Regions from separate parts of the Cytobacillus sp. FSL M8-0252 genome, predicted to be linked through region 1. Evidence: riboswitches for the same ligand, from Rfam matches in the RefSeq annotation. Region 1 holds a riboswitch; each other region holds the start of a gene.

Region 1 (5,464 bases):
CCTGCCTCATAGAATAACTCTACGAGTCTACCAGCCAAGATTGGCGTTCTTTCTGAAGCTTTCAGTATAAATGTATTCCCACAGGCGATTGCCAGAGGAAACATCCATAAAGGAACCATCATTGGAAAGTTAAAAGGGGAAATCCCAGCAACAACACCAAGCGGATAGCGCCAAATTGAGCCATCTATCCCTTCGGCAATACTAGGAAGTGCATCTCCCATCATTAAATTAGGAGTGGAGGTTGCGAGTTCAACGACTTCAATTCCTCTTTGTACCTCACCACGCGCATCCTTTAATGTTTTTCCATTTTCCTCTGTAATAATTTGAGCGAGGTTTTCTTTTTCCTCTTTTAACAAATGAAGATATTGGTAAAGCAGACGCGCTCTATTTGGGACGGGTACTTCAGCCCACTTAGGATAGACCGCAGCAGCAGCTTTGACAGCTAAATCAACATCTTCTTTACCAGAAAGGGGGACGTAAGCAATAATTGTCCCATTCGCCGGGTTCGGTACGGCTTCCACTTCCTTACTGCTTGAATCAACCCATTCACCATTAATATGGTTTTTCATTGTTGGAATTTCTGTTTTAATCATTCCTTCATCCCCGTTTCTTTCGCATTTTTTGTTTGATCATTTTTCACTTTTTCATAAAGAACAGCCATATCTTGGCTACCATAACCCTCGTTTTCAGCATTTTTGTATATATTTAATAGTAATTCACTAACTGGCAATTGCAATTCGTGTTCCTTGGCTAAATCAAGCGCGAAACCAAGATCTTTATTTAATAGCTGCAAGGTAAAACCAGGACGATAATCTTCGTTCGCGATAAAACTTTTATAGTTTCTTTCATATATCCGACTTTGGCCGTAGCTCACATTCAACATCTCAAATAATTGTGCTAAATTAATGTTGCTTTTTTCTGCCAGATTTAAGGCTTCGCTTACACCAGCAGTATAAAAACCGATAAGTAAGTTATTGATTAATTTGACTGCAGTTCCGCTTTCAATTCGTTCATTCACATGAAAAATATTCTCTCCAAGAATATTTAACAATGGTTGGGATTGCTCGAAAGCTTGTTTAGGACCACCGACCATAATGGTTAAAGTACGATTTTCAGCACCGATTACACCCCCACTGACAGGAGCAGCAAGAAAATGAATGCTCTTCTTTTTTGCTTCTTCTGCTAATTTTTGATTCAAGCTAGGAGCAACCGTACTTGTATCAATCAGGACAATGCCTTCACGTGCTTTTGTAATCAATCCTTCCTCACCTAAATAGATTTCTTCCACCGCTTTCATTGAAGGTAAGCTTGTGAAAATAAAATTTACTTGCTTTATGATATTATTGATAGATAATCCAATCACACCTCCCGACCTTAGCAATGCCGCTTCAGCATCTTTGTTGAGGTCGACGCCGTACACTTCATTGCCTTCTGATAATAAGCTTTGCGCCATCGGTAAACCCATATTCCCTAATCCAATAAAACCGATTTTCTCACCCATCATTTAAGCTCCCTTCATTTCAGTAATTTTGGTTGATCAATAAGTATTTGTGCTAATTGCCTTTTTTTCAATAACAGATTGCTGTAGAGTGGGATTTGGTAATTTTCAATGTTTGCGAATGCAACGAATCGTTCTTTTTCATCAAGTATCGCTGCTGAAATCAGGCTAATCGTTTGTTGTTTCAAATATTGAAAGCATTGTTCGCATATAATATCAGTCGCTAAATCTTTCCACTTTTGATTTTGTTTTCGATGTTGCAGTTTTGATGTCCGCATATAAGTCGATTCCATTGTGTATAGTTCTGTGATGATATTAGCTAAAAGACGTGCATACTGCTGTTCCCTATTTATATCAATCTTTGCATTTGAAACCGCTTCCAAAGACAGCGATAACAGTTCTTTTCCAAACTCAATAAATTGGCTGTTTCTATCTTGGTGTAATGGTGTAGGGGTATTGATTGTGATATCTTTAGATGAGTGTTTGTGAAGTAAGTTTTTTGCTATGGTTAAGCGATTGATTTCGTTTGTTCCTTCAAAGATACGACTGATTCGAGCATCCCTATATAGTCGCTCAACATCGTAATCTCTCATATAACCGTATCCACCGTGAATTTGAACGGCCTCATCTGTTACATGCCCAAGCATTTCAGAGCATCGTACTTTGTTTATGGCACATTCCATTGCGAATGCTTTTAAAGAGGTGATTCCTTCATCTGTTGGAGCTTGATCAATCATATCTGCTGTGCGATAAGCGGCACTTTCACTTGCATAAATAGATGTCACCATTTCAGCTAATTTTTCTTGTATCAACGTAAATTTAACCAGCGCTCTATCAAATTGTTGTCTCTCTTTCGCATAGCTAAGAGAAAAGTTGAAGGCTTGTTTAGCTGTGCCAATATTCGAGAAAGCTAGCTTCAATCTAGCAAGATTTAATATATTCATGGCAACTTGATGACCTTTTCCTTTTTCTCCTAGTATATTAGCGGATGGCACAACGACATCTTCCAATATAAGAGTAGCTGTTGATGATCCATGAATACCCATCTTTTCTTCTTCTGCACCAATAGATACGCCTGCTATGTCTTTTTCAACAATAAAAGCAGTCATCCCGTCATTTGTTTGGCAAAACACAACAAACACATTTGCTATGTGAGCATTGGTAATCCATTGTTTTTCCCCATTTATTATCCAACTATCACTCTTGCTGTTGTAAATAGCTCTTGTTTTCGGTGAAAGTGCGTCCGATCCAGCTCCTGCTTCCGTTAAGGCATAAGCACCAATCCAATCCCCGGAGATGAGTTGTGGTAAATACTTTTGTTTTTGTGCTTCTGAACCAAAATAAACATACGGTAATGTGCCAACACCTACATGAATATTATACGAAACACTAAAAGCCCCACCGTATCCTATCTTTTCAGCTATAAGCCCGGATAATTTTTTACCAAGTGCAAACCCGCCATAATCCTCAGGTACATCAATAGCTAGTAGACCTAGTTCCCCTGATTTTTGAAACAGATTCTTAGCCACTTCATAGTTCTTTTTTTCTAATGAATCTATTTGGGGCAACACTTCATTCTTAATAAATAATTCTGCCGTTTGTGCAATGAGTTGTTCCTCTTCAAGAAAATCTTCAGGAGAAAAAATATCTCCCTTTTCTTCTAGCGTTTTTTTTAGCTTCGCCATCGTGCACTCCCTTTACATCTTTCTATCTCCTTTGATTGAGCGCTTGCTCAAATCAGTAGCAAGAAGCAAACCACCTTCAAACAAAAAACAACTCCTGTTAAAAGAAGTTGTCAAGTAACGAGTGGACAAACAAATAAACATGTGTTGAGTAATATACATGTTCTTCTATCCGCACTTAACACCCCCTATCCGCGTAGGTAATGATGTTGGCTAAAACAGGCAGGTCTCCTGGCTTATGGTCGTGGCGGATTTGTTCCTTCCCTATTCAATAATGAATAAGTGGTTATGTACAATCCGCTCGCAAATACAGTTGCGGGACAGCACCGGAGTCTAACCGGTTTCCCTTTTAAGCTTGATGAACAAGCACCTGTTTATTTAGCTTATTTAGTTTTCACACTAACAATATATCAATTTTTCGGAAAATTTACAATTTATTTTTTAGAATATGTATTCTCAGCTTAAAATGATGAAAAAGTTAGGCTCTTTATCATTTTTCTTCCAACCACAATATAAGCTAGAGTCATTGATTAAATCCACTCCTACAATCCGAGTAGAAGAAAGCCTAATTCTTCATTTTGACCGATCGTTTGATGTAACATGAAAGGTTTATATAAATTTACCACCAAAAAGAGAAACACGCCTCCTAGATTGCAGTGGCGTGTTTTTCAAGTTTACTTAAATAAGTTAAGAAGTTTCTCGAAGAATCCTACTTTATCTTTTGTTTCTTTTACATCTTCTTTGTTATCTTTTATTTTAATCTTATCTGTTTGGATGACAAATTGGACTAGTTCCAACTTTTCATTATTTTTATCTGATACAAAAGAAATTGGCTCATAATCAGATTTATCATATTGCGATATCATTTCATCCACTTCTTTTGTCACCTCATCAGGAATGTCTTTAGTTGCATCATGTAATTGTCCAGTTCCATTATGAAGCGAGCCAGCTCCTCTCGTTAGTTGCTCAGCTCCAGATAGAGAACCGCTAATTCCTTCATGGATGTCACTATATGATGTACTTAATTCAGAAACACCGCCTGTATAAGCAAGTAACCCTTGGTGGAATTGATTATAGTTAGATACCATTTCTTCAACACCAGATGTCAATTGTTTTAACCCTTCATCAATGTCAATTTGAAGAATAGATTCGTCTATATTAGATGATATTGCACGAAGGTTACCTGCTGCTTCTCTCATTGATTGACTAAAGGTTGATAGCGGTTCAACCATGTCTGTAAGGTTATCTTTGGCTAGTAGTAGAACTTCTTGAGCAGCTTTTGTCCCTCTATAGGTTTCTACCAATTGATCAATTACCTCTTTATCCGCATTACTTTCATATAATTTATTTATCTCTTTATCTGAAATTTGGTTATCTGGTATCTGCTCCAGAGCACGATTGATTTGTGTTTTTACCTCATTATAATTAACAACTACTTGGTCTACATCATTTGCTGCTTGTTCTAGATTATCCGCTACCTCAGGCAGATCGATTGTTACATTCTCGAGTTCCCCAATACCACTTACGCCACTGGCTTGTTTCATCTCATCTTTAATCAAAGATAAAGTATTATTTATTTGTGCTGATCCTTCTGTTAATTGGTTACCAGACTGACTTAATTCATTTAGTCCTTTTTTATATTGTGCAGACCCACCCTCTAAAGACCGTAAGCCTGATGATAGTTCATTCATTCCTATTGCTAAGTCTCCGACACCATGATGAATGTCACCAATTGCCTCAGTTAATGAGTGAAACTCACTCGTCAATTCTTCAGTATCTGGGCTTTCAATGGCAAGTGAAGCAGGTAAAGCAGATATTTGCACACCTTCTGTTTCAAAATGATTTGTTTCTGCCTCAATCGTAAATACTTCTTCCTGCTCCGGCATAACGGTAAAAGTGAGCTGCTTATCTTTGCCGGATTGTGCAACAGTGGCATTCTCGGCTTTTATCTCCTTGAATTTTTCAGTGTTCAGCGGTACGCTAATTTGCAGCATATAATTTTCAGAGAATGAAGAACGCTTACCTTCATTCGCTTCTACAGCAATTTCCATTTTTATATCGCCCGATTTACCAGCTAAATTTTCTGGTTCAACCTTTTTATTATTAAGGTAATAATTAATTGTAAAACGCCAAGGTAACTCAAAGTTATTTGGTAAGTTTCCTTGATAATAGTAATTTTCTTCTTTTGCTTGTAATGTGATTTGATCATTTTCTTTGCTAATTTTTGATGTGTCAGTTAGATTTTTAACCTTTTGGTAATTCCCAAAATCTTCTATCACACCAG
Region 2 (5,464 bases), 380 kb from region 1:
AGCTTACTTTTATAGTTTGTTTCTAACATTACAATCGATGAATGCAACACATGGTCATCATGTTGAGCTCTATTATGAAACGAGTGCGATTATTATTACCCTTATTTTGTTAGGGAAATTATTTGAAGCACGTGCAAAAGGAAGATCATCAGAAGCAATAAAAAAATTAATGAATTTAAAGGCTAAAAAAGCCGTTGTATTAAAAGAAGGGAAGGAAACCATTGTCCCTGTTGAGCAAGTAATGCAAGGCGATATGGTTATCATTAAGCCTGGTGACAGAATTCCTGTAGATGCAGTAATCATTGAAGGGCATTCAGCAGTTGACGAATCAATGTTAACAGGAGAAAGCGTGCCAGTTGATAAGAAAGCTGGTGATGAAGTAATAGGAGCAACTGTAAACAAAAATGGCCATTTAACAGTTGAAGCAACAAAGGTTGGAAAAGATTCAGCGCTTGCGCAAATTATTAAAGTAGTCGAGCAAGCACAAGGGTCAAAAGCACCTATTCAGCGGTTAGCCGATAAGATTTCGGGCATCTTTGTTCCCATTGTGGTAGCTATTGCCCTTGTTACCTTCTGTATATGGTTTCTTTTCTTGCAACCGGGTGATGTAGCTAGTGCGTTAGAAAAAATGATTGCTGTACTCGTCATTGCTTGTCCTTGTGCACTAGGATTAGCGACGCCTACTTCAATTATGGCAGGGTCTGGCCGTTCAGCCGAGATGGGTGTTTTATTTAAAGGTGGAGAGCATCTCGAGATGACACATGAAATTACAACTGTTGTGGTTGATAAAACAGGTACTGTTACAAATGGTCAGCCTGTATTAACCGATATCATAGTCGAGCCTGGAACAAATGAGGCCCATTTCCTTTCCATTGTTGCTGCGAGTGAGAAGTCATCTGAACACCCTCTTGCTGAAGCCATTGTGAAAGGGTTAGAGGAGAGAAATATAGAAAAAGTAAAAAGTGAATATTTCGAAGCGCTACCGGGTTATGGTATCTCTGCGAAAGTTACAGGAAAAGATGTACTGATTGGTACAGTTAGATTAATGGTAGAGAATGGGATAGACTCCTCTTGGTTCTCGAAACAAATGAAAGAATTAGAAGGTGAAGGAAAAACAGCTATGCTTGTGGCTATTAACGGTAGAGCAAAAGGCCTCCTTGCTGTAGCTGATACGATAAAAGATTCATCAAACGAAGCGATTCAAAGGCTACATGATATGGGGTTAGAAGTTATTATGATGACTGGAGATAACCAGTTAACCGCACAAGCCATTGCTAAAGAAGTAGGTATATCAAAAGTCATTGCAGAAGTCTTACCAGAAACGAAAGCAGAAGAAGTAAGAAAGCTACAAAGTCAAGGGAAAAAGGTAGCGATGGTAGGAGATGGTATTAACGATGCCCCAGCATTAGCAACTGCCGATATCGGCATGGCTATCGGTACAGGTACAGATATTGCCATGGAAGCAGGAGACATTACACTTATGCGTGGTGATCTAAATAGTATTGCTGATGCAATCATGATGAGTAAAAAAACCATTCGTAATATTAAACAGAATCTTTTTTGGGCGTTTGGCTATAATACAATCGGTATTCCTATTGCAGCTGCAGGTTTCTTAGCACCATGGTTAGCAGGTGCTGCGATGGCGTTTAGCTCTGTGTCCGTTGTATTAAATGCACTTCGTTTGCAACGTGTAAGATAAAAATAACAAGTTCCGTATGAATTTCTATAAAACATTCTATACAATAAACTGAATGAGAAAAACAAGCTAATTTAAATAGTTAGTTTGTTTTTCTATTTTTATAGAAGACATGAAGAAGATTGGTAAAAAAATTTTGTCCTTTAAGATAAATTATTTTCTTTTAATATGGAATATACCTTTAATTAATTTTTGCCCCACAACTTTAACACCATTGATTTATTTCAACAATTCTATGATTTTTTAATTTATTTACCAAAAAACTATTACTTTTCTGGTTTAAGCATACTCGTTTGAAGGTAAAAAAGTAGAGTTGGTCAGCTTGAACAATTTTTAATGGATTTCAAGACTTTTTTACACAAATAAGAAATGCTATTATTTATTATGGTCTTAAATTTACCGCTAAAAGAACGAAATGTATATTTTAGATTTAGATAAAAGAAATAAATTGTATTCTATGAAATGATGTGATATGATTACTCATACAATCTCAGATACAATATATAGTTATTTTTTTACTTCTCGACAACTACATATAGTAATTGGTTGAAGGAGTCCAAATGGACTTAAAATGGGAATCCGGATAAGCCGGAGCTGTACCCGCAACTGTAAGTGTGACGAAAAGAGGAAACCACTGTTCTTTTGAAAGAATGGGAAGGCTCTTAGTAGATTGATACACAAGCCAGGATACCTGCCTTCTTAATCAAAAGTTTCAATTCTTCGGGGCTTGAGAAGATGAAACGACAGTTGATGAAAAGAGTGTATTGTACACTTGTATTTATACTGTCGTTTGATCCGCTCAAGGTGTAACTGGGGCGGTTTTTTTTATGCCTAAATTTGATAGAAATAGTTTGAAGGAGGAAGGAATTTGAAAACAATGATTGATACGACAGTCAATTTTGAACAATTATATCAACAATTCAACAACTTACCAATTAGTGCGTTAGAAAAGCGTGCAGATCAATTAAATCACTTAGAGTTAGATAGTTTCTACGATCAGTTAATACTAGAATGTCTTTCTTACATAAATGTTAATGAACCTGATTGGACATATGTGGCTGCCCATTTATATTTAAAGAAGATTTATCAACAAGCAGCTGAGAACCGAGGGTACAGTGGTCAGGCTTATGGTGATTTTCATTCTTTAATTCAACAATTAAGTGATATTGATATTTATAGTCCTATTTTATTATCTAGTTATACAAAAGAAGAAATTGATGAATTAGGCAAAGAAATTGTCCCTGAAAGAGATCAGCTCTTTACTTATCTCGGGATCAAAATGCTTACGGATCGTTATGTAGCAAAAGATCGCCAAAAGAGGATTTTTGAATTGCCTCAAGAACGCTGGATGGTTATTGCAATGATTCTTATGCATCAAGAAGAAAAAAATCGGCTGCAATTAGTAAAAGAAGCTTACTGGGCAATGAGTAACTTATTTATGACCGTAGCTACACCAACTTTATCTAATGCAGGTAAGAATTGGGGACAACTATCTAGCTGCTTTATCGAAACAGTTGATGATAGTCTAGATTCAATTTATGACAGTAATACAGACATTGCTGCACTATCTAAAAATGGTGGTGGAATCGGCGTTTATTTAGGTAAGATTCGTAGTAGAGGTAGTATGATTAAAGGGTTCAAAGGCGCTTCATCTGGGGTGCTTCCATGGATGAAACAACTAAATAATACAGCTGTAAGTGTCGATCAACTTGGACAAAGACAAGGGGCAATTAGCGTTTATTTAGACGTTTGGCACAAGGATATCTTCTCTTTCCTTGATGCAAAGTTAAATAATGGTGATGAAAGATTACGTACACATGATTTATTTACCGGTGTATGTCTACCTGATTTATTCATGGAAAAAGTAGAAGAGCGTAGTAACTGGTATTTATTTGACCCACATGAGGTTCGACAAAAAATGGGCTTCTCACTAGAAGATTATTATGATGAAGAAGTTGGTGCAGGTACTTTTAGAATGAAATATCTAGAATGCGTCAATAATGAAGAGCTATCGAAGAAGGAAATTCCTGCTATCGATATTATGAAGTCTATCATGCGTAGTCAATTAGAAACTGGAACACCATTTATGTTCTATCGGGATGAAGTGAACCGTATGAATGCAAACGCACATGCAGGTATGATCTATTGTACAAATCTTTGTACTGAAATCGTTCAAAATCAAAGTGTAACAACAAGAGAAGAAGAGTATACAAAAGATGGTAAAATTGTCATCGAGAAAACACCTGGAGATTTCGTCGTATGTAACCTGTCTTCTATTAACCTTGCCAAAGCAGTGAATGAAGCAGTCATAGAACGATTGATTCCTATTCAAGTAAGAATGCTGGACAATGTAATTGATATTAATAAAATCCCTGTTATCCAAGGGCAGTTAACGAATAAAAAGTATCGCGCGATCGGCTTAGGTACTTTCGGCTGGCATCATTTATTAGCTACTAATAAGGTCGTTTGGGAAAGCCCTGAATCATTAGAATTTGCAGACCGACTTTACGAGAAAATTGCTTACTTAACAATTGAAAGTTCTATGAATCTAGCTGAGGAAAAGGGAGCCTACCCCGCATTCAATGGTTCAGATTGGCAAACAGGTGCCTATTTCGAAAAAAGAGATTACCTGAATGCTGATAGCGAACTTGATTGGCAAGGACTAATGGAAAAAGTGAGAGCAAAAGGAATTAGAAACGGCTATTTACAAGCGGTAGCACCAAATGCGTCAACTGCATTAATTGCAGGTAGTACACCGAGTATTGATCCAATCTTCAACAAGCAATACTCAGAGGAGAAAAAAGACTATCGTATTCCTGTAACTGCACCAGACCTAAACGCTCAAACTACGTGGTACTATAAATCTGCTTACCATATCGATCAAAAATGGAGCATTGCTCAAAATGCGAAACGTCAAAAGCATATTGACCAAGCAGTGTCATTTAATCTTTATATTAAAAATACGATTAAAGCAAAGGAATTATTAGATCTTCACGTATCGGCATGGAAAAACAGGCTGAAAACAACGTATTATTTACGTTCTACTTCCACAGATATTGAAGATTGTGAATCATGCTCTAGCTGATTTCACCGAGAGGAGAATGAAATAAATGAACACTTTAAATAAACGTCCCATTATGAATCATGAAGCACCAAACCGTTCAACAGGTATTATTAATGGAGAATGTTCGAACGTTTTAAACTGGGATGATGTAAGATTTTCCTGGGCTTACCCTAAATATAAAAAGATGTTATCTAATTTCTGGACACCATTTGAAATTAATATGTCTCAAGATATTAAGCAATTCCCTGAGTTATCTGAGGACGCACAAGAAGCCTTTTTAAAGATTATCGGTTTACTAGCGTTACTAGATAGCATTCAAACTGACTATGCTGGGAAGACAGCAGATTATTTAACAGATTCTAGTCTTTCAGCGTTAATGATTATTCTTGCACAACAAGAAGTTATTCATAATCACTCGTATTCTTATATTCTTTCTTCGATCGTTTCAAAAAGTAAGCAAGATGAGGTCTTCGATTATTGGCGTACAGAACCAACATTAAGAGAACGAAATGATTTTATTACAAATGGTTATAAAGATTTTGTAAAAGAACCGACGGCGGAAAATATGTTAAAATCAATCGTTTATGATGTAGTATTAGAAGGCTTATTCTTCTATTCCGGTTTCGCTTTCTTCTATTATTTAGCGAGAAATCAAAAAATGGTATCTACATCAACGATGATTAACTATATTAATCGTGATGAAC
Region 3 (5,464 bases), 1.3 Mb from region 1:
GGGGGAAAATAGGCGAGACATCTTATAAAAGGGGAGTGAAAGCAATGGAAAAAAAGTATGATAATCAAGTGGATGAGAAAATTATTGCTGCTCAAAATGAAGCTCAACAATACAATCAAATGGATACAGAATTAGAACAGTCAGAAGAAGTACAAGCAGCAATGGAGAAAAGTTATGAGTATGAAGTGACGAATCAACAACCGACATATGAACCGAATAAACCATTTTAATTAGAAAGAAGAGACTTCCATTACGTGGAGTCTCTTCTTTCATTATAGCATACCTTATTTTACATTGATGCTGTTTGATGTGTCTGTTTACTCCCATTATGTTCGGTTCGTCCATAAACTAAAAAGTAAAGAATAATTGAAGCAATCGACACTATCCCCATGTAAATGTATAACATACTGTAGCCAGTTATAGGAATCAGTAAACCTAATAAATAGGGTCCAAAACCTAAACCACCATCGAGAAAGATAAAGAAGGTGGAAGTAGCTAGCCCCATGCGATGGGATGGCGTTAATTTGACCGCAATCGCTTGTGTACAAGACTGCATATTACCAAAGCCTAAGCCAATCAAAGCCCCCGCCACTAATAACATAACACCATTTGATGAATTACTAAGTAAGAATAGACCTACTCCAAATAAAATGAACGCTGGATACATCACGTAATTTGCCCCTTTGCTGTCCATTAATTTACCAGTGAAAGGACGGGATAGTAAGACAGCGATGGCATAGACAAAGAAGAAAAAGCTAGCAGCATTTACTAAGTCCTTTTCAATTGCATAAAAGTTAATAAAAGACAAGACGCTTGAATAACAAAATGCGACTGTTAATGTGACGAGTGCAATTGGAAGTGCCTTTGGTTCAATAAAGCTAGATAATTGAAAACCAGATGATTGAAATTGAGCTTTTTGATCTTCAGTTAACTCTTTCACATTCACAGTTAACCCGATAAGTAGGCCAATAATACCAAGAATCAAACAAAAAATGAAAATCGTATGAAAAGTTGTGTATTGACTCATTAACATACCGATAAAAGGTCCTATTGCTGTCGCTAAAGTATTACTCATACTAAAATAGCCGATTCCTTCACCTTTCCTTGTTTGCGGTATAACTGAAGCGACAATTGTACCACTTGCTGTACTTGCCATCCCTAATGTTAAACCGTGGATAAAGCGGGTAATAAGTAAGAAATTGACATCAATTTCAATAAAATAAAGACTTGTTGATAAACTAAATAATAGTAAGCCAATGATTAAAGTCTTCTTCCGTCCAATACGATCAATATATTTACCGATAAACAATCTTCCTACCAATGTTCCTATAATAAATATGCCAGTAACTAAGCCAGCTTGGCTGGCGGTCGCATGATGTGCTTCAACGGCATACACCGCAATCGTAACCATTAATAAATAAAACACTAATGTTAGAAAAAAGTTTACGGAAGAAACGGTGATAAAGTCCTTGGTCCATAATTTTTCTTTTGTTGAACTCATATTCTTTTCTTCCTCCTTACAAATTGCTTTTAATACTATCAAAAATACGAATACATTCTTCTTGTTCCTCAGGTGTGATTCCCTCTAATATTTCCATTTCGAACTGATCAATCGGAATGCGGATTTTTTTGTATATGCGTTCACCTTCGTTCGTTATTTTCATTTTCTTTTCACGTTTATCCATGCTTGGGATTTTTTCTACATATCCATATTCCTCAAGCTGATTTATGGTCCTCGTAACTGTTGGCTTTTCGACACCTTGATATGCAGCAATCTCTACTAAAGTTGTTGGACCAAAATGGTAGAGATAATAAAGAATTGTCCACTGTGCCCGTTGTAATTGATGTTTCGTTAATAAGCTGTTTAGTCTATTCTCAAAAGGGCGATAAAGCATCATAAAGTGATGAAAGAACCTTTGGCTAGCAATAATAATATTCACCTCATTTAAAATAGTTATCAATGGTAACTAATATACTATAACAAAAAGCCGTCTTGTCTGTCTATGGGCGATAGATTTTTTTCTGTAAAATGGTAAATGTTATGTTAAAATTGTATTTCTTTTAAGAGATGTTTGTAGGCGACATTTAAATTGTTATAATAACAAGTGTTAGTTAAAAGTGAAAAGTAGTACAATTAAGAAAATAATTGTCAATTTTCTAAAATATTGATATATTTAAATAGAACAATTGAATATTTTCAAAAATAGGTGTAAATAGAATGCTAGCTTGTCTATTTACTTAAAAGGGAAGTACGGTTGGATTCCGTCGCTGTCCCGCAACTGTATTTGCGAGTGATATGAAAGATACCACTGTTTCCTAAAAATGGAGATGGGAAGGTTTCGTATCATGTTGACCATAAGCCAGGAGACCTGCCTGTTTAGTGTAAACATCAATTCCTACGTGGATATAGGAGGTGTTAAGTACGGGTAATGAATACATGCCAAGGTCGCATGTTTATTTTAGTATTCGTTTGAACTTAACAACTTCTTTCTAGAAGTTGTTTTTTTAATGGATTGATATGGTAAAAAGGTGAGCAAGAACGGAGGAAAAAGCTTTGTTTGGAACCGTTCCTTATTATGTGAACATAATGAAATCAACGATCATGATGAACAGCTATTCTGCTGAGAGTTATAGTTTAAGAAAAGTATTAGATCAGTATAAAGAAGACATCCGAACACTCTCTGTAGAAGAAGAGAAGATCCAAATATATTTAAGGAATGCTGAAAGGGCTTACAGCATTGTCAGGCACGATGTAATTGGATGGGAGGAAAATGATTGTGAGCATGGAGGAGAAGTATATACCAGGGTTAGAGGGAATCATAGCTTCTGAGACCAGCATCTCATTTTTAGATACTGTTCATGGAGAGATTGTCATAAAAGGTTATGACTTAATTCAACTTTCAAAAACGAAAAGCTATTTAGATATTATCCATTTACTTCTAGAAGATCAATTACCAACAGACGAGGAAAAAAATTCATTAGCTAATACGTTAAAGTCCTATTATGAAATACCAACGGCCGTAATGGAGGTTTTTACTCATTTACCAAAAGGAACACATCCAATGGATGGGCTCCGCACTGGCATCTCAAGCTTGGCTGGATATGATTCGACCTTAGATGATAGGTCGAAGCAAGCAAATAAAGAAAGAGCTTATCGTCTACTTGGCGGAGTTCCGACAATTGTAGCTAACAGTTATCGTATATTACAAGGTCTGGAGAGAATTGAACCGGATAAATCCCTATCATATAGTGCCAACTTTTTCTATATGTTAACTGGTAGAGTACCTTCCGATTTAGAAGAAAGAGTATTTGACCAATCATTACTTTTATATAGTGAACATGAAATGCCAAACTCAACATTTGCAGCAAGAGTAATTGCTTCCACGCAATCCGATCTATTTGGAGCGTTAACGGGCGCAGTTGCAAGTTTAAAAGGTAGCTTGCATGGCGGTGCAAATGAAGCGGTTATGTACATGTTGAATGAAGCGGAAAGTGTCGCTGGCGTGGAAGGTCTCTTCTATAAAAAACTATTTAAAAAAGAAAAGATTATGGGCTTTGGTCATAGAGTTTATATGAAAAAAATGGACCCAAGAGCATTAATAATGAAGGAAGCTCTACAGGAGTTATCCATACAAAATGGAGATGATTCGTTGCTTCGAAAATGTGAAGCAGGAGAAAGAATCATGGAAGTTGAGAAAGGGCTATACCCTAATTTAGATTATTATGCCGCACCGGTTTATGGCATGTTAGGAATTCCTATCCCACTTTACACACCGATTTTCTTTAGTGCAAGAACGGTTGGTTTATGTGCCCATGTCATTGAACAGCATGAAAACAACCGCTTATTTAGACCGCGGGTCATTTATTCAGGTGCACGTCATACTTTACCAAATTGAGGAGGAGTACGAGTAAATGCTGAAAACGAATGAAAAGGTTGAAACCGATGTTATTTTAACGGAAATTGCTGATTATGTATTGGATTATGAAATAACAAGTGAAGAGGCTTATCGCACGGCACATTATATCTTGCTCGATACAATTGGTTGTGGAATATTAGCGCTTGATTATCCTGAATGTACAAAACTACTTGGTCCTGTTGTGCCAGGAACGGTTGTACCTAATGGAACAAGAGTCCCTGGTACATCATTTGAATTAGACCCCATTAGAGGTGCATTTAATATTGGCTGTATGATTCGCTGGCTGGATTACAATGATACATGGTTAGCTGCTGAATGGGGGCATCCTTCTGACAACCTTGGTGGTATTTTGGCAGTTGCAGATTATTTAAGTAGGCAACGTCTTTCAGTTGGTAAAGAGCCAGTTAAAATGATTGAAGTCCTGGAAATGATGATCAAGGCTCATGAAATTCAAGGAATATTAGCGCTAGATAATAGTTTAAATCGCGTGGGTTTAGATCATGTACTGTTTGTTAAAGTGGCAACAACTGCTGTTACGGCAAAGATGCTTGGTGCAACAAAAGAAGAGGTGATTCATGCATTATCACTTGCATGGGTGGATAATTCTGCATTAAGGACATATCGTCATGCGCCAAATACGGGTTCAAGAAAATCATGGGCTGCTGGAGATGCGACAAGTAGGGGTGTTCAGTTAGCTATGATGGCTGTGAAAGGTGAAATGGGCTATAACAGTGTCTTATCTGCACCTAACTGGGGATTTGAAGACGTTCTGTTTAAAGGGCAAAAACTTACCCTACAAAGAGAGTTAAGTGCTTATGTAATGGAAAATGTGTTATTCAAAGTTTCTTATCCGGCAGAATTTCACGCGCAAACTGCAGCGGAATGTGCCGTTTCACTTCATCAAAATGGCGATGTGGGTGATTTAAACGATATCGATCGAATTACGATTACCACACATGAATCAGCGATTAGGATTATCGATAAAACAGGTCCATTACATAATCCAGCTGACCGCGATCACTGTATTCAGTACATTACAGCTATTGGTTTATTAAAAGGAAATATTCGCGCTGAGGATTATGAGGATGATGTAGCTAGCGACCCCCGAGTAGACACCTTACGAGAGAAGATGGAGGTAGTGGAAGATCTGCAATACTCGAAGGATTATTTAGATCCGAACAAGCGCTCAATCGCTAATGCAGTTCAAATCCATTATAAGGATGGAACTTCTTCTGAGAAGATTGAATGTGAATATCCATTAGGTCATCGATTCCGCCGTGACGAAGCGATTCCAAAAGTATTGCAGAAATTCGAGTATAATATTAAAACTCATTTTTCAAACAAGGCACAAAAAAGCATTGCTGGAGCTATTTCCGATCAAGAAACGTTAAAAGAGATGGCAGTAAATGAATTTATGAATTTATTCTTAATCTAGGAGGGGATGCAAGATGGCATGGATTGTTCATAAACCTGTGACTCAACAAGATTTAGCTGAGCAATTTCGTTCAAAAATGCTAGATAAGAATATATTGCAAATACCTGGGGCG

What was found. A riboswitch is a leader RNA that binds a small molecule or an ion and turns the genes downstream of it on or off. The one in region 1 is predicted to bind cobalamin.
Region 2: linked by a shared signal. The riboswitch ahead of MKX83_RS14100 (ribonucleoside-diphosphate reductase subunit alpha) and the one ahead of MKX83_RS12365 (acyl-CoA dehydrogenase family protein) in region 1 are both predicted to bind cobalamin.
Region 3: linked by a shared signal. The riboswitch ahead of MKX83_RS05900 (hypothetical protein) and the one ahead of MKX83_RS12365 (acyl-CoA dehydrogenase family protein) in region 1 are both predicted to bind cobalamin.

What each region holds. Positions count from the first base shown of each region.
Region 1 covers NZ_JBBOWZ010000001.1:2,428,260-2,433,723, forward strand. Annotated here, with positions in the region: gene MKX83_RS12355 (CoA-acylating methylmalonate-semialdehyde dehydrogenase) at 1-593, opposite strand, end outside; gene MKX83_RS12360 (NAD(P)-dependent oxidoreductase) at 590-1,501, opposite strand; gene MKX83_RS12365 (acyl-CoA dehydrogenase family protein) at 1,516-3,183, opposite strand; cobalamin riboswitch at 3,385-3,569, opposite strand; gene MKX83_RS12370 (YhgE/Pip domain-containing protein) at 3,855-5,464, opposite strand, start outside.
Region 2 covers NZ_JBBOWZ010000001.1:2,809,928-2,815,391, reverse strand. Annotated here, with positions in the region: gene MKX83_RS14105 (heavy metal translocating P-type ATPase) at 1-1,699, shown strand, start outside; cobalamin riboswitch at 2,232-2,409, shown strand; gene MKX83_RS14100 (ribonucleoside-diphosphate reductase subunit alpha) at 2,574-4,781, shown strand; gene MKX83_RS14095 (ribonucleotide-diphosphate reductase subunit beta) at 4,807-5,464, shown strand, end outside.
Region 3 covers NZ_JBBOWZ010000001.1:1,126,891-1,132,354, forward strand. Annotated here, with positions in the region: gene MKX83_RS05885 (hypothetical protein) at 45-230, shown strand; gene MKX83_RS05890 (MFS transporter) at 290-1,501, opposite strand; gene MKX83_RS05895 (MarR family winged helix-turn-helix transcriptional regulator) at 1,518-1,961, opposite strand; cobalamin riboswitch at 2,189-2,391, shown strand; gene MKX83_RS05900 (hypothetical protein) at 2,555-2,830, shown strand; gene mmgD (citrate synthase) at 2,775-3,896, shown strand; gene MKX83_RS05910 (bifunctional 2-methylcitrate dehydratase/aconitate hydratase) at 3,913-5,352, shown strand; gene prpB (methylisocitrate lyase) at 5,366-5,464, shown strand, end outside.